Regions from separate parts of the Streptomyces longisporus genome, predicted to be linked through region 3. Evidence: riboswitches for the same ligand, from Rfam matches in the RefSeq annotation. Region 3 holds a riboswitch; each other region holds the start of a gene.
What was found. Region 3 has a riboswitch for cyclic di-AMP ahead of ABD355_RS12825 (M23 family metallopeptidase). Riboswitches for the same ligand answer to the same signal wherever they lie in the genome.
Positions count from the first base shown of each region.

Region 1: it holds a riboswitch for cyclic di-AMP, as region 3 does, so the genes downstream of both, ABD355_RS33135 (C40 family peptidase) here and ABD355_RS12825 (M23 family metallopeptidase) in region 3, are expected to answer to the same signal.
Region 2: it holds a riboswitch for cyclic di-AMP, as region 3 does, so the genes downstream of both, ABD355_RS21595 (transglycosylase family protein) here and ABD355_RS12825 (M23 family metallopeptidase) in region 3, are expected to answer to the same signal.

Region 1 covers NZ_BAAASG010000016.1:238,902-246,320, reverse strand. The annotation lists gene ABD355_RS33140 (tellurite resistance/C4-dicarboxylate transporter family protein) at 1-641, opposite strand, end outside; gene ABD355_RS33135 (C40 family peptidase) at 741-1,892, opposite strand; cyclic di-AMP (ydaO/yuaA leader) riboswitch at 1,901-2,054, opposite strand; gene pcrA (DNA helicase PcrA) at 2,409-4,895, shown strand; gene ABD355_RS33125 (M23 family metallopeptidase) at 4,936-6,396, opposite strand; gene ABD355_RS33120 (lipase family alpha/beta hydrolase) at 6,685-7,419, opposite strand, start outside.
Region 2 covers NZ_BAAASG010000010.1:100,151-107,569, reverse strand. The annotation lists gene ABD355_RS21610 (nucleoside triphosphate pyrophosphohydrolase) at 1-629, shown strand, start outside; gene ABD355_RS21605 (cytochrome P450 family protein) at 594-1,832, opposite strand; gene ABD355_RS21600 (transglycosylase family protein) at 2,051-3,031, shown strand; cyclic di-AMP (ydaO/yuaA leader) riboswitch at 3,227-3,395, shown strand; gene ABD355_RS21595 (transglycosylase family protein) at 3,400-4,080, shown strand; gene eno (phosphopyruvate hydratase) at 4,315-5,601, shown strand; gene ABD355_RS21585 (FtsB family cell division protein) at 5,717-6,193, shown strand; partial or broken gene ABD355_RS21580 (DUF501 domain-containing protein) at 6,240-6,641, shown strand; gene ABD355_RS21575 (Ppx/GppA phosphatase family protein) at 6,879-7,419, shown strand, end outside.
Region 3 covers NZ_BAAASG010000007.1:273,796-281,214, forward strand. The annotation lists gene ABD355_RS12815 (tyrosine-protein phosphatase) at 1-415, opposite strand, end outside; gene ABD355_RS12820 (alpha-galactosidase) at 586-2,655, shown strand; cyclic di-AMP (ydaO/yuaA leader) riboswitch at 2,972-3,130, shown strand; gene ABD355_RS12825 (M23 family metallopeptidase) at 3,135-4,034, shown strand; gene ABD355_RS12830 (SGNH/GDSL hydrolase family protein) at 4,459-5,244, shown strand; gene ABD355_RS12835 (TetR/AcrR family transcriptional regulator) at 5,375-5,995, opposite strand; partial or broken gene ABD355_RS12840 (glutamate dehydrogenase) at 6,328-6,489, opposite strand; gene ABD355_RS12845 (glutamate dehydrogenase) at 6,602-7,419, opposite strand, start outside.

The DNA.
Region 1 (7,419 bases), on a different contig from region 3:
CTGTCCGCCGCGATGAGCCTCGCTCCGGCGAGCGCCGAGATGGCGAGCGCGCCGCCCGCCACCCACTGGTCGCCCAGCCCTTCCGTCACCTGTCGCAGATCGAACAGGGCCAGCACGCAGCAGTACAGGACGAGCCCGAGCCAGAACAGTGCGAGCGCCGCGTGTGCGAGCCATGCCGTCGCCTCGGCCCCGGCGAGTGTGGCGCCGAGCACCGCGAGCCCCTGCGTGGCCACGCTGCACAGGAACACCGCGCCGGGCATGTGACGCCGCCAGTGCCGTGCGACCTGCACCAGCAGCAGCGGCCACAGCACGGCAGCCAGCGCGAGCAGGGCCTCGGCGAGGGTCTGCCGTCCGAGGGCCGAGAACCCGGTCCCGAGGACGGTGGTCGCCGCGACGGCGGTCAGCGCCCCCGGCGTCCCCGCCTCCGCCCGCCACCTCTGCGGTTCCCGCACCAGCCGGACGCCGAAGCCCGCCGCAAGCACCGCCCAGGAGACACAGGCCAGTCCCAGGGCGACCCGCGACAGCACCTCGTACCCCGTCAGATGCAGTCCGAGCGACACACTGCCGGTCGCCATCACGGCGGCCCCGGCCGCCGGCGAACGCTGCGCCCACCAGGCGCGGAGGAAGGTCGGGCCGGACATGGGGCCGATGCTAAGGAGTGCGGCGCGGGTTGAGGGCGGGCCACGCGCGCGTGCATCACAAACTGCCCCGCACGCGCGCGTGTCCTGCCCCCTGGCGTCTCAGGCGGGCCGCACCACGCTGTGGATGATCGATTCGCCGCCGTAGTAGATCGACTCCTCGCGGACGTACGCGCCGGGCTTCGGGGCGTGGATCATCATGCCGTTGCCGATGTAGACGCCGACGTGGCTGATGTCGTCGTAGAAGAAGATCAGGTCGCCGGGCTGCGCGTCGGTCAGCGAGACCGTGGTGCCGGCGTTGACCTGGTCGTAGGTGGTGCGCGGGAGGGAGACGCCGGCGGCCTTCCAGGCGGCCTGGGTGAGGCCTGAGCAGTCGTAGGACTCGGGGCCGGTGGCGCCCCAGACGTACGGCTTGCCGATCTGCGCGCGGGCGAAGGCGAGCGCCTTCTCGGCCTTGGTGGCGTACGAGGAGTCGCCGGCGGAGGTGGATCCCGATCCCGAGGCGGAGCCGCCGTCCTGGGCCGCGGCCGCTTCCTCGGCCTTCTTCGCCGCCTGCTGTTTCGCCAGCTCAGCGGCCTTGCGGGCGGCCGCCTCCTCCTGCTGCTTCTGGATCGCCGCGAGCCGCGCCTTCTCCTCGGCGGTCAGCTTCGACAGCAGCTCGCGCGCGTCGGAGAGTTTCTTCTGCACCGTGGACTTGGCGATCTGCAGGTCGCTCTGTGTCGCGGTCAGCGTCTCGAGGCTCCTGGAGGCCTCCTGACGCTTCTTCATCGTCGCGGACTCCTCGGTGAAGTACTCGTCGACCGCGCTCTTCTGACGGGAGGTCAGCCGTCCCATCAGCTGTGTCTGGTCGAAGTAGTCCTGCGGGGAGTCCGCGAGCAGGAAGGTCGCCGTGTCGGGTGCGGCGGCTCCGGTCCGGTACTGGGCCGCGGCGAAGGATCCGAGCCGGTCCCGCTCCTCGTTGAGCTTCTGAGTGCGCCTGGCGACGTCGTCGAGGAGCGTGTCGACGTTCTTGCGCTGCTTCGCGGTCTTCTCTTTGGCCGCGTTGTACTTCTCAGTGGCCGACTCCGCCTGGCGGTAGAGGTCGTCGACCTTCTTCTCGACCTCTTCGAGGCTGGGCTTGCCGTCGGCGGCGGGGGCGGCGTTCGCCGACTGGGACAGCAGGGCCACCGAGGTGAGGGCGGCCGTGGCGAGGGCGGGGGTGCGTATGCCTGCTACGCGCGTACCCGCGGGGCGCGACTTGCGGTGCGACGCCAAGGGAGGCGACTCCTTCCATGCTCCGCCTACCGAGTTAGCTGTCGGGTTCGGGCGGGTGGTTCGGAAGGGTTGCCCTACGGTCCGTGCCCCGAAAGGGAGGAGGACCGATCACCCCAAGGTCGGTGTGGGTCCCCGGCTCCGGATGCGCGGCGGCGCCCCGGACTCGGCGGAGGCCGCGCGGCCCGGCGACGTTCGCCGGTGGGGGTCGTGCGGCCTGCCGGAACGGTAGCCAACTCGTGTGGCCCCTGTGAAGGTTGATGTTCGATATGCCCGATACATTTTCGTGACCTTCGGTCAGCGGGTCGGACGCGGTCGTCAATCCGGGAGGATGTGCGGCGTCTTGGGGGTATTTCCGCAGGAGCGGCGGCCCCACTCGCTTCGGTCCGTGTCTCCACCTGTTCGATTACGGTACGTGACGGCGCCGTTCCGGAGGGCGAGAGGGCGAGCCCGCCAATTCCGGCGATGTTCTCGGGGCGGCGGCGGGCTGTCAGTGGGGCACCCTAGACTCGGAGAGCGATGAGCAGCCTCTTTGACGACAGCTTCCTGGCGAACCTCCAGGCCCCCCGGGGGCACGAGGAGGAACCTCCGCCGCCGCCCGAGGACGATCACGGACCGGAGCCGGTTCCGGACGATCTGTTCGGCGGGAAGTTCGACGTGCCACCGGACCGGGAGGCCTACTACCGCAACGGCGCCCTGCGCCCTGCGCTCGACCCGGCCGCGCTCCTGGACGGGCTGAACGAGAACCAGCGCGCGGCCGTCGTCCACTCCGGCTCCCCGCTGCTCATCGTGGCCGGCGCCGGCTCCGGCAAGACCCGCGTGCTCACCCACCGCATCGCCTACCTCCTGGGCGAGCGGAACGTGCATCCGGGCCAGGTCCTCGCGATCACCTTCACCAACAAGGCCGCGGGCGAGATGAAGGAGCGCGTCGAGCAGCTCGTCGGCCCGCGCGCGAACGCGATGTGGGTGATGACCTTCCACAGCGCGTGCGTGCGCATCCTGCGGAGGGAGTCGAAGAAGCTCGGCTTCACCTCCTCCTTCTCGATCTACGACGCGGCCGACAGCAAGCGCCTGATGGCCCTGGTCTGCCGCGACCTGGACCTCGACCCCAAGCGCTACCCGCCGAAGTCCTTCAGTGCCAAGATCTCGAACCTGAAGAACGAGCTGATCGACGAGGAGGACTTCGCCGCCCAGGCCGCCGACGGCTTCGAGAAGACCCTCGCCCAGGCCTACGCCATGTACCAGTCGCGGCTGCGCGAGGCGAACGCCCTCGACTTCGACGACCTGATCATGACCACGGTCAATCTGCTGCGCGCCTTCCCGGACGTCGCCGAGCACTACCGCCGCCGCTTCCGGCACGTCCTCGTCGACGAGTACCAGGACACCAACCACGCCCAGTACGCGCTCGTACGGGAACTCGTCGGCACCGGGGCGCACGACGAGGACGTACCGCCGAACGAGTACGACCTCCAGCCCGCCGAACTGTGCGTCGTGGGCGACGCCGACCAGTCGATCTACGCCTTCCGCGGTGCGACGATCCGCAACATCCTCCAGTTCGAGGAGGACTACCCGGACGCGACGACGATCCTGCTGGAGCAGAACTACCGCTCCACCCAGACGATCCTCTCCGCGGCCAACGCGGTCATCGAGCGCAACGAGTCCCGCCGCCCCAAGAACCTGTGGACGAACGCGGGTGCGGGCGCCCGCATCACCGGTTACGTCGCCGACACGGAGCACGACGAGGCGCAGTTCGTCGCCGACGAGATAGACCGTCTCACGGACGCCGGCGAGACGAAGGCCTCAGACGTCGCCGTCTTCTACCGCACCAACGCCCAGTCCCGTGTCTTCGAAGAGGTCTTCATCCGCGTCGGCCTGCCCTACAAGGTCGTCGGCGGTGTCCGCTTCTACGAGCGCAAGGAGGTCAGGGACGTCCTGGCCTATCTGCGGGTGCTGGCCAACCCCGAGGACTCGGTGCCGCTGCGCCGCATCCTCAACGTCCCCAAGCGCGGTATCGGCGACCGCGCGGAGGCGATGATCGACGCCCTCGCCCAGCGGGAGAAGATCAGCTTCCCGCAGGCGCTGCGCCGCGTCGACGAGGCATACGGCATGGCCGCGCGGTCGGCCAACGCCGTCAAGCGGTTCAACACACTGATGGAGGACCTCCGGACGATCGTCGAGTCCGGCGCGGGCCCGGCGACCGTCCTGGAGGCGATCCTCGAACGCACCGGCTACCTCGCCGAGCTGCAGGCCTCCACCGACCCGCAGGACGAGACCCGCATCGAGAACCTCCAGGAACTCGCCGCCGTGGCCCTGGAGTTCGAGCAGGAGTCCGGTGAGGGCGAGGAGCCCGGCTCTCTCGCCGACTTCCTGGAACGCGTCGCGCTCGTCGCCGACTCCGACCAGATCCCCGACGAGGACGAGGACGGCTCCGGAGTCATCACCCTGATGACCCTGCACACCGCCAAGGGCCTCGAGTTCCCGGTCGTCTTCCTCACCGGCATGGAGGACGGCGTCTTCCCGCACATGCGCGCCCTCGGCCAGACCAAGGAACTGGAGGAGGAGCGGCGGCTCGCCTACGTCGGCATCACACGCGCGCGTGAGCGGCTGTATCTGACCCGGTCGTCGCTGCGCAGCGCGTGGGGGCAGCCGTCGTACAACCCGCCCTCCCGGTTCCTGGAGGAGATCCCGGCACAGCACGTGGACTGGAAGCGGACGGGTGCCACGGCCCCGGTCTCCTCCGGCCCGGCGTCGGGCCTGGCCGCCTCCTTGTCGTCCTCCCGCTCGCGCTCGTCGGCGTCGGGCGCGTCCGGCTTCGCCACGAGCCGCGCCTCCGAGAAGCCGGTGGTCTCGCTGGCGGTGGGCGACCGGGTCACACACGACCAGTTCGGACTCGGCACGGTCGTGGCCGTGAAGGGCACGGGCGGCAACGCCGAGGCGACGATCGACTTCGGCGACACCAAGCCGAAGCGCCTGCTGCTGCGGTACGCACCGGTCGAGAAGCTGTAACGGGACCTGGGGGATCCTGGGGGCGCAGCCCCCAGTTCTCCTACGTCGGGTCCAGCCCGTGACTCCGCAGCCAGGGCAGCGGGTCGATCGCCGAACCCCCGGCCGGGCGGACCTCGAAGTGCAGGTGCGGGCCGGTCGAGTTGCCGGAGTTCCCGGAGTACGCGATCGGGTCGCCGGCCTTGACCGTGGTACCGGAGGCGACGCGATAGCTGGAGAGGTGGCAGTACCACGTCTCCGTGCCGTCCTTCGCGGTCACTATCATCATGTTCCCGTACGCACTGTTCCACTGCGTGCGGACGGTGCCGTCGGTCGCGGCCATCACCGTCGTGCCGTAGGAGACCGGGAAGTCGATGCCGGTGTGCACGGACATCCAGTTGATGCCGGCCTGGCCGAAGTAGGCGCTGAGCCCCTTCTGGGTGACCGGAAGGACGTACTTCGGGCGCATCCGCTCCTTGCGGGCCGCCTCCGCTGCCGCCTTCTTCTTCTCGGCCTCCTGCTGCGCCTTGAGGTCGATGCGCTCCTGCGTACGGCTGGCCCGGTCGGCGAAGTCGTCGGCGCCCGCGGAGAGGCTGCGGAGCTGGGTGTCCAGCTTGTTGTTGGCGGCGGATGGTTTCACCGCCTGTGCGTCCGACGCGGTCGTCGAGGTGCCCTGGTCGCCGGTGAAGGTGCCCACGGAGGCGGCGGCGATACCGGCCACGCCCATCACACACGCCGAGGGCACGGCGATGGTCAGCAGCGCGGACCGCTTGGCGGGTGCGCGGCGGCGGGAACGGGCCCCGCTGCGCGAGCCCGAGCGCGACGCCGGAGTCGACGTGACCTCTTCCTGCTCGTCGAGGAGCGGGGCCACCGAGGGCAGCTCCCCGGTGGAGTCCGGCTGGCCGCCGTCCGCGGCGGATTCGGCGTAGGAACCGTGCTCGGCCTGCTGCTCGTAGTCGCCGGCGGGTCCGGCGGTAGCGGTGGTGTCGTCGGCCTCCGGGCCCTCGGAGTTCCACTGCGTGGCGTCGTATGCGCCGGTGTCGAAGGCCTGGGTGCCCCATTCCCACTGCTGTGTCTGGTCGGCGTGACCGCCCGGATGGTCGGGCTGCAGCCAGGCGTTCGCATCCCACTGGCCCGAGGCGTCATGCCCGGTGGCCTGCGGCGGGATGACGGAAAGGGGCTGGTGGTCGGTGGTCCAGACGCTCGTGTCGTACACGCCGGTGTCATAGGCGGCATGGTGCTGTGCCGCGTACGCGTCGTAGTTCAGGGTCTGGTGGCCGCCCGTGGCCCAGTGACCGGTGTCGTACGAACCCGTGCTCTCGCCCGGGAGGCTGCCGAACAGGGGGTCTGCGGCGAAGGTCGCGGTGGCGTGACTGCCGGTCGCGAAACCGTTGGAGTCGTAGTCGCCGTACGTGGTGAAATCGCCGTACTGGGCTTCCTGCGTGCCGTACGACGCGTAGTGCGCCGAGGCGGCGTCGGAAGCCGGAGCCGGGGTCATGGTCCCCGACGGGTGACGGTCGTTCACCAACTTCTCTTTCGCCTCGACAACAGGGGCTGCCAGAGCAGTGCGGTGACTGTACCCGGCGGTATACGGGCTCGACAATCTTCAACAGGTTTCGTGCGCGCAGGAAACGGGCATTCGGCCGTGTTTCGGGGGACGACGGGCATGGCCTTGGCCCTGTGTTCGAAGGATGTTCGAGGCCAAATGGCTGTCGCATAGCCGTGCGGATGCTGTCCGGGCGCCGTCCCAGGGTCGTGGGCAGGCTGTGCGGGATCGGGCTGTGCCGGACGCGCCGGTAGGTAGGGGATGGGGTCAGGCCACGGTCAGGCCGCCGGCGTGCGCGGCGGCTTCGGCTCCCGATCGTTCGGCGTCGAGGGCCTGGCGTATCCCGGTCGCGACGGCGGGATGCACGGGCAGGGCGAGATGTCCGATCCCGCTCACCCTCACGTTCTGCACCATCAGGTCGGGGTGGTCGATACAGGCGGTCTCCAGCGGGTCCATCAGGTGATCGAGGTCGCTCCAGAAACTCACGAAGTGCGTACGACAGCCCGGCGCGGGCCGGGTCAGCTCATCGAGCAGCTCGGAGCCGGGGCGCATCTGGCGGACGATCGGGTGCGCGTTCGCCAACGGCACCACCCGGGTGCCGGAGTGCGGGGTGCCGAGCGTCACCAGCGTGCGGACCCGGAGGTCCCCGCCCAGCCGCTGCACGTAGTACCGCGCTATCAGCCCGCCGAGGCTGTGTCCGACGATGTCGACCTGCCTGCTGCCCGTACGCTCGCAGATTTCTTCTATGTGCCGGCTCAACAGCTCGGCCGCGGTGCGGATGTCGCAGGTCAGCGGCGAGTAGTTGAGCGACTCGATCTGCTGTCTGCCGTGCTGGGCGAGGCTGCGGCGCAGCAGCACGAAGACCGAGCGGTTGTCGATGAAGCCGTGCAGGAGGACGACCGGGGGCTTGGTCTCGGTCGGCAGTTGCGCGGCGCCGTCCGCCGACGGGAGCGGGACCGATGGTCCTCGGCGTTCCTGTGCGACGCCGGAGGGATAGAGGAG
Region 2 (7,419 bases), on a different contig from region 3:
TCGTCCAGGTCATGGACCGCATCCGCGCCGAGTGCCCCTGGTCGTCCCGGCAGACCCACAAGGGCCTGGCGAAGTACGGCATCGAGGAGGCGTACGAACTCGTCGAGGCGATCGAGGAGGGCGACCGCGACGAACTGCGCGAGGAACTGGGCGACGTCCTGCTCCAGGTGGTCTTCCACGCCCGGATCGCCGAGGAGGACCCGGACGCCCCCTTCTCCGTCGACGACGTGGCCGCCGGCATCGTCACCAAGCTCATCCACCGCCACCCGCACGTCTTCGGCGACGAGACCGCCGCCACGCCCGAGGAGGTCAAGGAGCACTGGCTGCGCACCAAGGCGGTCGAGAAGCAGCGCACCTCGGTGACGGAGGGCATACCGCTGGGCCAGCCGGGCCTGGCCCTCGCGGCGAAGCTGGCGTCGCGGGTGCGGACGGCGGGCCTTGCGGTTCCGCTGCCCCAAGCCGAGGGCGTGGGGTACGAGTTGCTCGCGCTGGCGGTGCGCGCCGAGGCGGAGGGCGTGGACCCGGAGGCCGCGCTGCGGGCGGCCGCCCGCACCTACCGGGACGCGATCAAGGAGACGGAGGGCCGGAGCCGGTCAGGTGGCGGTGAAGCGCACGGGCAGGTCTCGTAGCCCCCGCATGATGAGCCCGCCCCGCCAGCGCAGCTCGGCGGGGTCGGCGGCCAGTTCGAGATCGGGCAGGCGGCGCAGCAGCGTCTCCAGGGCGGTGCGGCCTTCGAGACGGGCCAGCGGGGCGCCGAGACAGTAGTGGATGCCGTGGCCGTATCCGAGGTGCTGGTTGTCCCGGCGGGAGAGATCGAGCGTGTCGGGCTCCGAGAACCGGGCCGGGTCGCGGTCCGCCGCGGCCAGGACCACCAGGACCGGGTCGCCGGTGGCGATGCGCTGCCCGCCGATGGTCAGCGGCTCGGTGGCGAAGCGCCAGGTGGCCAGTTCCACCGGGCCGTCGTAGCGGAGCAGCTCCTCTATACCGGTGTCGAGCAGTGCGCTCTCACCGCGCCCGATCGACTCCTGGAGCCGCTGCCGCTGCCCGGGATTGCGCAACAGCGCATAGGTCCCGTTGCCGATCAGGTTGATGGTGGTCTCGAAGCCGGCGAAGAGCAGCACGAAGCACATCGCGGCGGCCTCGTTCTCGGTCAGGTGCTCGCCGTGGTCGGAGGCGCGGATGAGGCCCGAGATCAGGTCCTCGCCGAGGTCGCCCCGCTTGCGGTGGATGAGTTCGGCGAGATAGCCGCGGATCTTCTTCACGGAGCGGGCGACGCCGCCGCGCGGGCCGCCGCCGTGCCGGATCATCATCCCCGCCCAGTCGCGGAAGTCGTCCTGGTCCTCGCGCGGGACGCCGAGCAGATCGCAGATCGCATAGATGGGGAGGGGGAAGGCGAAGTCGTGGATGAGATCGGCCTCGCCGTGCGGCGCGAACCGGTCGATGAGGTCGTCCGTCAACTCCTGCACCCGCGGCGCGAATTCGGCCACCCGCCGGGGGGTGAACGCCTTGGAGACGAGGCGGCGCAGCCGGGTGTGGTCCGGTGGGTCGATATTGAGCAGATGCGTCATGAGATTGGCGCTGCGCTCACCCGGAATACCGGTCCTGCTCTTGCCCTGCGCGTCCTCGGCGTGATGCTCGGGGTTCTTCGAGAGCCGCCCGTCCGCGAGCGCCTGACGTGCGTCGGCATACCGGGTCACCAGCCAGGCCTCGACCCCGCTGGGAAGTTTCGTCCAGTGGACGGGGGAGTGCTCGCGCAGCCAGGCGTAGGCCGGATACGGGTCGCCGGCGAATTCCCAGGTGAAGAGTTCGGGAGCGGTGTTCGGGACGTTCACAGGACGACCGTATCGGGAGCCCGCAGGTGGATGGACCGCCGCAGCGAACGGGCCAAAGATGATGCGCGTTCAAGTCTGTGATCTTCACGTGATCTACGCGGCATTAACTTGTGACAAGTGATCGGCACCGGCTACGTTCACGGACCAGCGCGGCGGTATCGAACGCCTGTCGGTGTCATGTGCCGCGCGGTCATTGCTGTCTCGCGAAAGGCCTCCGCATGCTCTCCGGGAACGGTCGACACCGTCGCCCCCGTCAGGCTCCGGCCATCCTCGTCGCGGCCGGAGTGACCGGCTCCGCCATCGCGATCCCGCTCTTCGCCGCGGGCGGCGCCAGCGCCGCCGACGGCACCACGTGGGACAAGGTCGCCCAGTGCGAGACCGGCGGCTCCTGGAGCGAGAACAGCGGCAACGGGTTCTACGGCGGGCTCAAGTTGACCCAGGAGAACTGGGAGAAGTACGGCGGCCTCGACTATGCCCCGAGGGCCGACCTCGCCAGCCGCAACCAGCAGATAGCCGTCGCCGAGAAGCTCCTGGACGACCAGGGTGTCGGCGCCTTCCACACCTGCGGACTGACCTCCGGGCTCACCAAGGACTCGGGCTCGGCCGCCATCGACACCGGTGTGCTGGGCGGCGGTTCCGGTTCGTCCGATTCATCCGGGGCATCCGACTCCACGGGTCTGTCCAACTCCTCGGGCAGCGCTTCCGATGGGTCCTCTTCGTCGGATTCGTCCTCCGGCTCGTCCTCCAGTGCCTCCCCTTCGACCTCCGCGAGCGCGACGGACAACTCCACCGAATCCGGCACATCCGCCTCGCCGTCCACCTCTCCGTCCAAGAAGGCCACAGGTAACCCACAGGGCGCCGACAACTCGTCGACAGACAAGGCGAAGGTGGACGACTCGGACAATCCCGAGCCTCCGGCGTCCACTTGGACCCTCGTCGACACCGGCACGACCGGCACCGGCCGCCACCGTGGCGCCAGCGCCGACGAGACGGCCGGCAAGGCCGCCGACAAGACCAAGACGGACGGCGGCACGCACGACACGTACACCGTCCATGCCGGCGACACTCTCGCCTCCATCGCCGACTCCCTTGGCCTGGACGGCGGGTGGCGTGCGCTCTACGCCGCGAACAAGGACGCCATCGGTACCGACCCGAACCACATCTTCGCCGGTCAGACCCTGAAACTCGGTGCCGAATAGGGCGAAAAACAACGGGAGTTCACGTCACACTTCGCCACTGAATGTCCGGATTGGTGAAAGTGTGGGATGAGTCTCAGAAGCCCTGATCGTCTTTGAAATTCGACGGATCGCGTGTCTACCGTCGTCACCGCTCGTCAACACGAGCCCCGGCTGCCGCAACGCCGAATCCTGCCAGCGGCCGTACGGGAACAGTCGTCGCGTAAAGCGCCGTAGGCAGGAGCGGGGGACCCAAGGTAGGTGCCTGCCCGGGCAGTTGACGGGCGGCTAGGGGTGTAGCCGTGTCTCGTGAGAGCGAGAGCACGGCCGGGCAACTCAACCGGCCCGAACCCGACAGCTCACCTCGCAGGCGTCGGTGAGGGGATCGAACCATGCTGTTTTCCGGTAAGGGCAAGCACCGTCGTCCGTCCAAGGCCACCCGCGCCGCCGCGCTGGCCGGCGTCACCGGTGTCGCCATCGCCGCTCCGCTGATGGCGGCCGGCAACGCCTCCGCCGCCACCGCCTCCGAGTGGGACACGGTCGCCCAGTGCGAGTCCGGCGGCAACTGGGCCATCAACACCGGGAACGGCTACTACGGCGGCCTGCAGTTCTCCGCCTCCACCTGGGCCGCGTACGGCGGCACCGCCTACGCCCCGCAGGCCAACCAGGCCTCCAAGGCGCAGCAGATAGCCGTCGCCGAGAAGGTCCTCGCCGCGCAGGGCAAGGGCGCCTGGCCGGTCTGCGGCACGGGCCTGTCCGGTGCCGCCTACAACGGCAGCGCCCCCAGCATGAACACCAACCGCTCCACCGACTCGCAGGCCGCCTCCCGCTCCGCCGAGCGCCCGGCCGCCAAGACCGAGAGCACGAAGAGCACGAAGACCGTCACCACCCCGACCGGCAAGAAGGTCAAGAAGGGCGACGGCGAGTACAAGGTCGTCAAGGGCGACACCCTCAGCTCGATCGCCGAGAAGCACGGCGTCAAGGGCGGCTGGCAGCAGCTGTTCAAGCTGAACAAGGGCATCGTCGAGGACGCCAACCTCATCTACCCGGGCCAGCAGCTGCACCTGAAGTGATGCAGGGCTAGAGCCACCCCCGTCCCCCACGGGCTCCCCGCTCCGGTGCGTGTTCCCCCGTACGCACCGGGGCGGGGTTCTTTTTGCTCCCCCTCTTTGTTCCGTTCGGAAACAATTTACTCTCGGTTCTGCCCAAGAGGTGGTCGGCAGCGTGGCCGATCGGCCTTGGGCGGTTAGGCTCATCCCGCAGAGCCACCGCGCTACTGCCGTAGCCGTGTCACATCCAAGAAGGAGATGCTCGTGCCGTCCATCGACGTCGTCGTAGCCCGGGAAATCCTGGACTCCCGAGGCAACCCCACGGTCGAGGTCGAGGTCGGCCTCGACGACGGCAGCACGGGTCGTGCCGCCGTCCCGTCCGGCGCCTCCACGGGCGCCTTCGAGGCCATCGAGCTCCGCGACGGTGACCCCAACCGCTACCAGGGCAAGGGTGTCGAGAAGGCCGTCCTCGCCGTCATCGAGCAGATCGGCCCGGAGCTGGTCGGCTACGACGCCACCGAGCAGCGCCTGATCGACCAGGCCATGTTCGACCTGGACGCCACCGACAACAAGGGCTCCCTCGGCGCCAACGCCATCCTCGGCGTCTCCCTCGCCGTCGCCCACGCCGCCTCCGAGGCCAGCGACCTGCCGCTCTTCCGCTACCTGGGCGGCCCGAACGCGCACCTGCTGCCGGTGCCGATGATGAACATCCTGAACGGCGGCTCGCACGCCGACTCCAACGTGGACATCCAGGAGTTCATGATCGCCCCCATCGGCGCGGAGTCCTTCTCCGAGGCCCTGCGCTGGGGCGCCGAGGTCTACCACACCCTCAAGAAGGTGCTGAAGACCAAGGGCCTGTCCACCGGCCTCGGCGACGAGGGCGGCTTCGCCCCGAACCTGGAGTCCAACCGCGCCGCGCTCGACCTCATCATCGAGGCCATCAAGCAGGCCGGCTACGCCCCCGGCGAGCAGATCGCGCTCGCGCTCGACGTCGCCGCGTCCGAGTTCTACAAGGACGGCAAGTACGAGTTCGAGGGCAAGTCCCGCTCGGCCGCCGAGATGACCGAGTACTACGAGGAGCTCGTGGCGGCCTACCCGCTCGTCTCCATCGAGGACCCGCTGTTCGAGGACGACTGGGCCGGCTGGAAGGTCATCACCGACAAGCTGGGCGACAAGGTCCAGATCGTCGGCGACGACCTGTTCGTCACCAACCCGGAGCGCCTGGCCCGCGGCATCGAGGAGGGCACCGCCAACGCCCTGCTCGTCAAGGTGAACCAGATCGGCTCGCTCACCGAGACCCTGGACGCCGTCGAGATGGCCCAGCGCAACGGCTTCAAGTGCATGATGTCCCACCGCTCCGGCGAGACCGAGGACGTCACCATCGCCGACCTCGCCGTCGCGGTGAACTGCGGCCAGATCAAGACCGGCGCCCCGGCCCGCTCGGACCGTGTCGCCAAGTACAACCAGCTGCTGCGCATCGAGGAGATCCTCGACGACGCCGCGGAGTACGCGGGCCGCAGCGCGTTCCCCCGCTTCAAGGGCTGAGCAAAGGCTCCAGGGCTGACCCATCCTGGGCTAAGCCTTAGCCAGTCGTACGTACGTCCCCGTACCGGTCCCGTACCGTGTGCGGGGACGTACACGTGTGACGGGAGGCGGGGACATGGCCGTGAAGGACCGGGACCGGTTCTCCACCGCGACCAGGATCAGGCTGCTCGGCGAGCAGACGGCGGCCCGGGTCTACCGCTCCCAGACCAAGCGGCAGGCCCGCCGGTCGCGGCTGACCGGCCGGGCGGCGCTGCTCGCCCTGGTGCTGTGCTCGATGGTGGTGGCGCTGGCGTACCCCATAAGGCAGTACGTCTCCCAGCGCTCCCAGATCGCCGATCTCCAGCGGCAGCGGGAGCAGGCCAGGGCGCGGGTCGAGCAGCTGCGCGACCTCAAGGCGCGCTGGCAGGACGACGAGTACGCCGAGCAGCAGATCCGGCTGCGGCTGCACTATGTGCTGCCCGGGGAGACGAGCTACGTCGTGATCGACCCGAGCGTGGCCAAGCAGTCGCGCTTCGAGCAGGGCGCGGGCCACCGCCCCTGGTACACGAACGTCTGGGACGGGGTCGACAAGTCGGACGCATCCGACCAGTGATCAGGCCCTGCGCCCAGTGATATCGACAGAGGAATTCAGTACAGGCATGGATACGCCCCCGCCGCCCACCCCGCGCACCGAGCCCACCGACGCCGATGTCGAGGCCTTCGAGCAGCAGCTCGGGCGGCCGCCGCGCGGGCTGCGCGCCATCGCACACCGCTGCCCCTGCGGCCAGCCGGACGTCGTGGAGACGGCCCCCCGCCTGCCGGACGGCACGCCCTTCCCGACGACGTACTACCTGACGTGCCCCCGTGCCGCCTCGGCGATCGGCACGCTGGAGGCGAACGGCGTCATGAAGGAGATGACGGAGCGGCTCCAGACGGACCCGGAGCTGGCCGCCGCCTACCGTGCCGCGCACGAGGACTACCTCGCGCGCCGTGACGCCATCGAGGTCCTGGAGGGCTTCCCCAGCGCGGGCGGTATGCCCGACCGGGTGAAGTGCCTGCACGTACTGGTGGGCCACTCGCTGGCCGCGGGCCCCGGCGTCAACCCGCTGGGCGACGAGGCGATCGCGATGCTGCCGGAGTGGTGGCTGAAGGGCCCGTGCGTGCAGCCGCTGGTGGCGCCCGACCCGGCGGACGAGATCCCCGGCGAGGAGGGTGAGGTCACCGACCCCACCGAGGTCCGCAGCGGCTTCTTCGCGTACACACCCCTCGTCCCCGCCGGCTTCAGCCGGGTCGCGGCCGTGGACTGCGGTACGAACTCCATCCGGCTTCTGGTCGCGGACGTGAACCCGGCCACGGGCGAACTGCTGGAGCTCGACCGGCGCATGACGATCGTGCGGCTCGGACAGGACGTGGACCGGACCGGGCGGCTGGCCCCCGAGGCGCTGGAGCGGACGTTCGCGGCCTGCCGGGAGTATGCGGAGGTGATCCGTGACCTGGGCGCCGACAAGGTGCGGTTCGTGGCCACGTCGGCCTCGCGGGACGCCTCGAACCGCGACGAGTTCGTACGGGGCGTCGTGGACATCCTGGGTGTCGAGCCCGAGGTCATCTCCGGCGAGCAGGAGGCCGAGTTCTCCTTCACGGGGGCGACCAAGGAACTGAAGGGGCGTGACGACCTCGACCGTCCCTATCTGGTGGTCGACATCGGCGGCGGCTCGACCGAGTTCGTCGTGGGCGACGACCAGGTGCGCGCGGCGCGCTCCGTCGACGTCGGGTGCGTGCGGATGACCGAGCGGCACCTGGTGCGGGACGGCGCCGTCACCGACCCGCCCGCCGAGGAGC
Region 3 (7,419 bases):
GCTCGGCGGTGCGCTCCTTGATGATCGTGCGGTAGGAGACGATCATGCGGTTCGCCGCCTTGCCGTCGCCGAGGAGCTCGCGCAGCTGATCGATCTCGCCGTCCCGGACCATCTTCCAGAACCCGGAGCCGTCCGCCGGGTCCGACAGCGGCAGGTTCACATTGCGCACGCCCGGCAGCTCGACGTCCGGGCCCTCCAGCTTCTGGTCCGCCGCATTGCGGAAGTCGAAGATCGTGTGCAGCCCCAGGGAGGACAGGAACTCGGCGTCCTCCTCGGTCGCGTGCGCGAGGTGGCCGCTGCGGAACAGCACCCCGTGGCGCACCCGCCGTCCGTCCACCGTCGGAAGTCCTCCCACGTCACGGAAGTTGCGGACTCCGGCGAGCTCGGGTTCGGTCGACGGGATCTGCTGCGTCACGGGGGCTCCTCCCAGTCCGCCCGGCCGGCGCGGCTCGTCGTCGGGCGCTCTCCCGACGATACGACATGGATTCCTGAGGCAATGAGTTGTCCACAGGCGTTGCGACCAGGCCTCACGTGCCTTGATGATGTTGCGGATTGGTCGCACCTGTTCGAATGTGTGAGGGCTTGATGCTGGAGATCGCAGACAACGGACGTACGTGGCTCCTCTCGGGGCCGGCCAGCAGTTACGCCGTCCACCTGACCGGGGACGACGAGCTGCTGCACCTGCACTGGGGCCCCCGGATCGCGCTCGCCGACGCCGAGGCACTCGCCGTCCGCCCGCTGCCCGACTACTGGCCCTTCGAGTCCCCGCTCGACGGGCGCGAGGAGTACCCCGTGGAGGGCGGCCCCCGCTTCGTGCGGCCCGCCCTGTCCGTGCGCAGCGAAGAGCGGCGCGGCACCGAGTGGCGCTTCGAGCGGTACGAGGCGGAGGGCGACCACCTCCGGCTGGGCTTCCGGGACGGCGGGCTCGCGATCACGCTGCACTACCGGATGCGGCACGACGTCGTGGAACGCTGGGTGACCCTCGGCAACGAGGGGCCCGCCCTGGAGCTGCTGCGGGCCGACTCCGCGACCTGGACGCTGCCCGATCGTGAGGAGTGGCGGCTTTCCCAGCTGCACGGCCGCTGGGCCGCCGAGTCCCGGCTGACCGCCTCGCCTCTCACCTACGGTGAGAAGATCATCGGCAGCCGCCGCGGCCACACCGGCCACCAGCACCTGCCCTGGGTCGCCCTCGACACCGACGCCACCGAGGAACGCGGCGAGGTCTACGGCTGCGCTCTGGGCTGGTCGGGTTCCTGGCGGATCGCGGTGGCGCAACTCCCGGACGCGCGCGTGCAGATCACCGGCGGCGCCGGTTACGACGACTCCGGGCTGCTGCGCCTGGAGCCGGGGGAGTCGTACACGAGCCCCGTCTTCGCCGGTCTGTGGAGCGACGGCGGCTTCGGTGGCGCGAGCCGCGCCTGGCACGCCTACCAGCGCGCACACGTCATCCCGGACGCCGACCAGGACCGGCCGGTGCTGTTCAACTCCTGGGAAGCCACCGAGTTCGACATCTCCGAGGAGCAGCAGGGCGCCCTCGCGCGGCGGGCCGCGGCCATCGGCGTCGAGCTGTTCGTGGTCGACGACGGCTGGTTCGGCAAACGCACCAGCGACCGCGCCGGACTCGGCGACTGGACGGTCAACCGGGACCGCTTCCCGAACGGCCTCAAGCCCCTCGCGGACTATGTGCACGCCCTGGGGATGCAGTTCGGCATCTGGGTCGAGCCCGAGATGGTCAACCCGGACAGCGAGCTGTATCGCGCCCACCCCGACTGGGTGCAGTTCCAACCGGGACGGAAGCGGACGGAATTCCGCAACCAGCTCGTACTGAACCTGGCCCGGGAAGACGTCCAGGAATACCTCTGGGAGCAGCTCCACGCGCTCCTCTCCAGCGCCCCGATCGACTATGTGAAGTGGGACTTCAACCGCTGCTTCACCGACGCGGGCTGGCCGGGGGAGCCCTATCCGCAGCGCCTCTGGGTCGATCATGTCCGAGCCCTGTACGCCCTGTTGGACCGGCTGCGGGCGGCCCACCCGAATGTCGCCTTCGAGTCCTGCTCGGGCGGCGGCGGACGGATCGACCTCGGGATCATGAGCCGTACGGACCAGGTGTGGACCTCCGACAACACCGACCCGCTCGACCGGCTCGCCATCCAGCACGGCTTCAGCCAGATCCACCCCGCGCGGGTGATGGCCGCCTGGGTCACCGACAGCCCGAACACCCAGCTCAACGGCCGGATCAGCTCACTGCGCTTCCGGTTCGTGAGCTCCATGGCCGGCGTGCTCGGGGTCGGCGGGGACCTCACCCGGTGGACCGAGGAGGAGCTCGCCGAGGCCGGCGAATGGGTGGCGCTGTACAAGGAGATCCGGCCGCTGGTGCAGCACGGCGACCTCTACCGGCTGCGGCCGCCGCGGGGCGGGCTGAGTGCGGTGCAGTACGTGCGCGGGGGCGAGGCGGTCGTCCTCGCCTGGCTCCAGTCGCAGAGCCATGGCGAGCCCGTGCCGGCGCTGCGACTGCGGGGCCTCGAACCGACAGCCTCGTATGAATGCCCTGAAACGGGCGAAATTCATAGCGGTGCCGTATTGCTGCATCACGGACTGCGTACCGGATTGCGTGGTGACTTCGACGCGGCAGTTTTCCGTCTGCGGCGCATCTGAGTCTTCTGTCCGGATTGGCGCTCCTTCGGCCCCTTCATTCCAACTCGCTCCTGAAGAGGGGATCCTGGGGCGGGGGTACGTGAGGAGGGTCATATCCGTGACGGTGCGTGGCGCGTCATGTCCACGTAATTCAGGTGCTTCACAAGGGCGTTTGACGGAGACGATCACCGGGGAATTCACGCAAAGTCACCGGGTTTTCTCTCAAGGGATCAATAGAAACGCATTCACGGGGAACCGGCACTTGTTTGCTTGCGTCCCGGTCGCTTACGTTCGCCACCAATCCGGACGGACGCCCAATCCTGCCGCCGCCCGGTGCCCGCACAACTCACCCGTGAACGGCAGGAGCGGGGGACCCACAGGTACAACCGCCTGTTCCGGTCTCCGGAACGGCTAGGGGTAAAGCCGCGTCGCAGGCGCGGCCGGGCATCTCCAGCCCGAACCCGACAGCTCACCTCGCAGGCGCCGGAGAGGAATTCGTCATGCCCGCGAAGGGTAAGCACCGCCGCCCGAAGCCCCAGCGCTTCACCCGCTCCATCGCCGTCGCCGGAACCGGTGGCGCCGCACTCGCTCTCCCGCTCATGGGGGCCACCGGCGCCCATGCCGCCACCACTCAGTCCGCTTCCCAGACGGTTTCGAAAAAGGCCGTCCAGTCCCTTCCGGTCGTAGAGAAGAAGGCGACCCAGAAGAGTGCCGCCGGCCATGCGGGCGTGCGGACCTATTCGGTGCGGACCGGTGACTACCTCTCGAAGATCGCCGAGGAACAGCATGTCGCCGGCGGCTGGCACAGGCTCTACTCTGACAACCGCCGGGCCGTCGGTGACGACCCGTCGCTGATCCACCCGGGCCTGAAGCTGACGATCGGTCGGAAGGCCGCGACGGACACCACCGAGCCGTCGTCCTCGTCCGCCTCGAAGACGTCCTCGTCGGCGGCCAAGGCGACCGCCACCAAGGCCTCCGAGTCCGCCCCCACCGGCTTCACCCTCCCGGTGATCGGCGGCACCATCGGCACCGGCTACCACGTGGCCGGCAGCATGTGGTCCAGCGGGTACCACACGGGCGTCGACTTCGTCGTCCCGACCGGCACCTCCATCAAGTCCGTGGGCGCGGGCACCGTCGTCTCCGCGGGCTGGGGCGGCGCCTACGGCAACCAGGTCGTCGTCAGGCTCGCCGACGGCTACTACGCCCAGTACGGCCACATGTCCCAGATCTCCGTCTCGGTCGGCCAGACCGTGGCCGAGGGCCAGCAGCTCGGCCTCTCCGGCGCGACCGGCAACGTGACCGGCCCGCACCTGCACTTCGAGATCCGCACCACGCCCGACTACGGTTCCGACGTGGACCCGGTCGCCTACCTCCGCTCGAAGGGCGTCGGCGTCGGCTGACCTCCCCTCGCAACCACCTGCCTGACACACCGCCGAAGGCCGGACCCCGATCCCCGGGTCCGGCCTTCGGTGTGTCCGGCCGCGCGCACGTGTGCTGTGTTGCGTTCGTGACGCCCGCTCCCCGGACGACCTCTTCGCCACCCGGCGCGGCGGGGCTTCGGCCAGCGGCCGTATACAAGGGGGCACTTCGCGTTCCGGACCACCTGGAGCCATTTCCGGATCGCCGACTTCAGGGTCGGCGGCTCGCCCCGTACGATCGCTGACGCCTCAACATCCCTGGTCGGAGGGTTATTCCGGGCTTGGCGAACACTTTAGAAGTGGCTTATCTCACCGCGCGTCAACCCTTTCCTACGGTCGCGTAGGTCACATTCGAAGGTGAATCATGGTCGATGTGGCAGACGATTCGAAGAGTGACAGCAGATCAGTGATCGGGTCGTACGTTGCGGTGGGGGACAGCTTCACCGAGGGCGTCGGCGACCCCGGCCCCGACGGGGCGTTCGTCGGCTGGGCCGACCGGTTCGCGGTGCTTCTCGCCGACCGGCGGCCCGAGGGCGACTTCAGGTACGCGAACCTCGCCGTGCGCGGCAAACTGCTCGACCAGATCGTGGAGGACCAGGTACCGCAGGCCGTCGAACTGGCGCCGGACCTGGTCTCCTTCTGCGCGGGCGGCAACGACATCATCCGTCCCGGCACCGACCCCGACGAGGTCGCCGAGCGCTTCGAGCGGGCGGTGGCCCGGCTCACCGAAGTCGCCGGCACGGTCATGGTGACCACCGGCTTCGACACCCGAGGCGTGCCCGTGCTCAAGCACCTGCGCGGCAAGATCGCCACCTACAACGGGCATGTCCGGGCCATCGCCGACCGGTACGGCTGTCCCGTGCTCGACCTGTGGTCCCTGAAGACCGTCCAGGACCGCAGGGCGTGGGACGGCGACCGCCTCCACCTCTCACCCGAGGGGCACACGCGTGTGGCGCTGCGCGCCGGGCAGGTCCTCGGTCTCGAGGTGCCGGCCGACCCCGACCAGCCCTGGCCGCCGCTCCCGCCGCGCGGCACCCTCGACGTGCGACGGGACGACGTGCACTGGGCGCGCGAGTACCTGGTGCCGTGGATCGGCCGCCGACTGCGCGGCGAGTCGTCAGGGGACCACGTCACGGCGAAGGGCGCGCTGTCGCCGGACGACATCAAGATGCGGATCGCTTCGGTGGCCTGACGGGCGTTCGAGGGTCGGCTGAAACCGTGCTGGGCGGGGCGCTCGTGATGGCTTGGGAGCGGCCCTCGCTGCGGCCGGTGGTGAAGGTGAAACGGGCCCGGTGGCACGAGCCCCCGCCGAGTGCGGGGGCTCAGTGCTCCGAAGCCGTCAACGCCGCCCGCTCCAGCCCCAGTTCCCGGGCCAGCGCCTCGTCCACCCACTCCTGCGCCCGTGCCCGCGACACCGCACCGGCGTACGAGGTCAGCTGCACGGCGAGCCCGTCCAGCAGGGCGGTCAGCCGCAGGGCCGCGCCGTGCGGGTCCGGGCAGTGGAACTCGCCCGCGGCCACGCCCTCCGCGACGACCTCGGCGATCGCCGCCTTCCACTGCTTGTCCAGGTCGCGTGTGACCTCCTGCAGCGCGGGCTCGCGCAGTGCCGCCGCCCAGCCCTCGATCCACAGCCGCCAGCCCTTGGCCTGGCCCGTCGGCGCATACCAGCGCACCGCCGACCGCAGTCGCCGCAGCGCCGTCGTACGGCGGCCGAGAAGCTTGCGCAGATGCGCGAGGTCGTCCTCGGCCGCGAAGGTGAACGCGGCGGCGACCAGCTTTTCCTTGGTGGAGAAGTGGTACAGCACCAGCGCGTTGCTCACACCGAGCGCCGAGGCCACGTCGGCGATCCTGACCGCCGCCACACCCCGCGCCTCGATCTGCCCGATGGCGGCCCGCAGCAACTCCGCGCGCCGCTCAGCCACACTCAACCGCACTCTCGCCACGCGGTCACCCTATTGCGTCGCCACTGGTGACGCCGGGCGAGGCCGACACTTGGCGGGTTCGAGAGGGTGCCCGTTGTCGGCCGTGCCCCTGCTCTGCTCGGATCGTCGTCACCGGTGCGGTGGCCGCCCGCGGGGTCGTCCCGTCGGCTTCCGTGCGGGTCGGTATCTGTTCGGTCGGGGTGCGTATCGAGCGGCGGGTGTGGGCGAGCGCCTCCTTGGCGCGGGTGAGGTCGGCGTTTGGCGGGTTCGAGGGGGTGCGCGGTGTCGGCCGTACACCTGCTTGCTCTTTCCCGGGGGTGCCGGGATGTCGGGCACGCGTGCCCGGACCGTCGTCACCGGTACCAGCCGAAGCGTTCCGCGATCACCGGCAGCCGGTCCGCGACGATGGCGTGGGTGGCCGCCCGCGGGGTCGTCCCGTCGGCTTCCGTGCGGGTCGGTATCTGTTCGGTCGGGGTGCGTATCGAGCGGCGGGTGTGGGCGAGCGCCTCCTTGGCGCGGGTGAGGTCGGCGTTTGGCGGGTTCGAGGGGGTGCGCGGTGTCGGCCGTACACCTGCTTGTCCTTTCCCGGGGGTGCCGGGATGTCGGGCACGCGTGCCCGGACCGTCGTCACCGGTACCAGCCGAAGCGTTCCGCGATCACCGGCAGCCGGTCCGCGACGATGGCGTGGGCGGCCGCCCGCGGGGTCGTCCCGTCGGCTTCCGCGCGGGCCAGCATCTGCTCGGTCAGGGTGCGCATCGAGCGGCGGGTGTGGGCGAACGCCTCCTGGGCGTCCGCGCCGATGTCGCCGAACAGGGTCCACCACCACCAGGCGTTGGTCCCGGAGTTGACGACCACGTCCGGCAGCACGGTCACCCCGCGCGCGGCCAGCAGCTCCTCCGCCTCGGGCAGTACCGGCATGTTGGCCGCCTCGACGATCCAGCGGGCGGTGATCCGCTCCTGGTCGGCGGCGTCGATCGCGTACGAGACCGCCGCGGGTACGAGCACCTCCGCCTCCGCAGACAGCCAGGCGTCGCCGGGCAGTTCACGGTCGTCGGGGCGCAGGGCCGCACGGTCCACGGTGCCGTACGCGTCACGCGCGGCGAGCAGCGCCTCGACGTCGAGGCCGGCCGGGTTGGTGATCGTGCCCTTGATGTCGGCGACGGCGACGACGGTGAGCCCGGCGCGCGCGAGGAAACGCGCCGTCGCCCCACCCATCGTGCCCAGACCCTGCACGGCCACCCGGGTTCCGGCGTACGCCACCCCGGCCCGGTCGAGAGCCGCGAGCGCCGACTCGGCGACCCCGCACCCGCCGACCAGCTCGTCAAGACCGATGCCGTCCACCTCGATCGCGAAAGCGTCCGCGAGCCGCCGCCGTGCCTCCGCCTCGTCGTCGAGCAGGGGATACACGGCCTGGATCGACGACACCAGCCCCGCCTCGGCCGCCG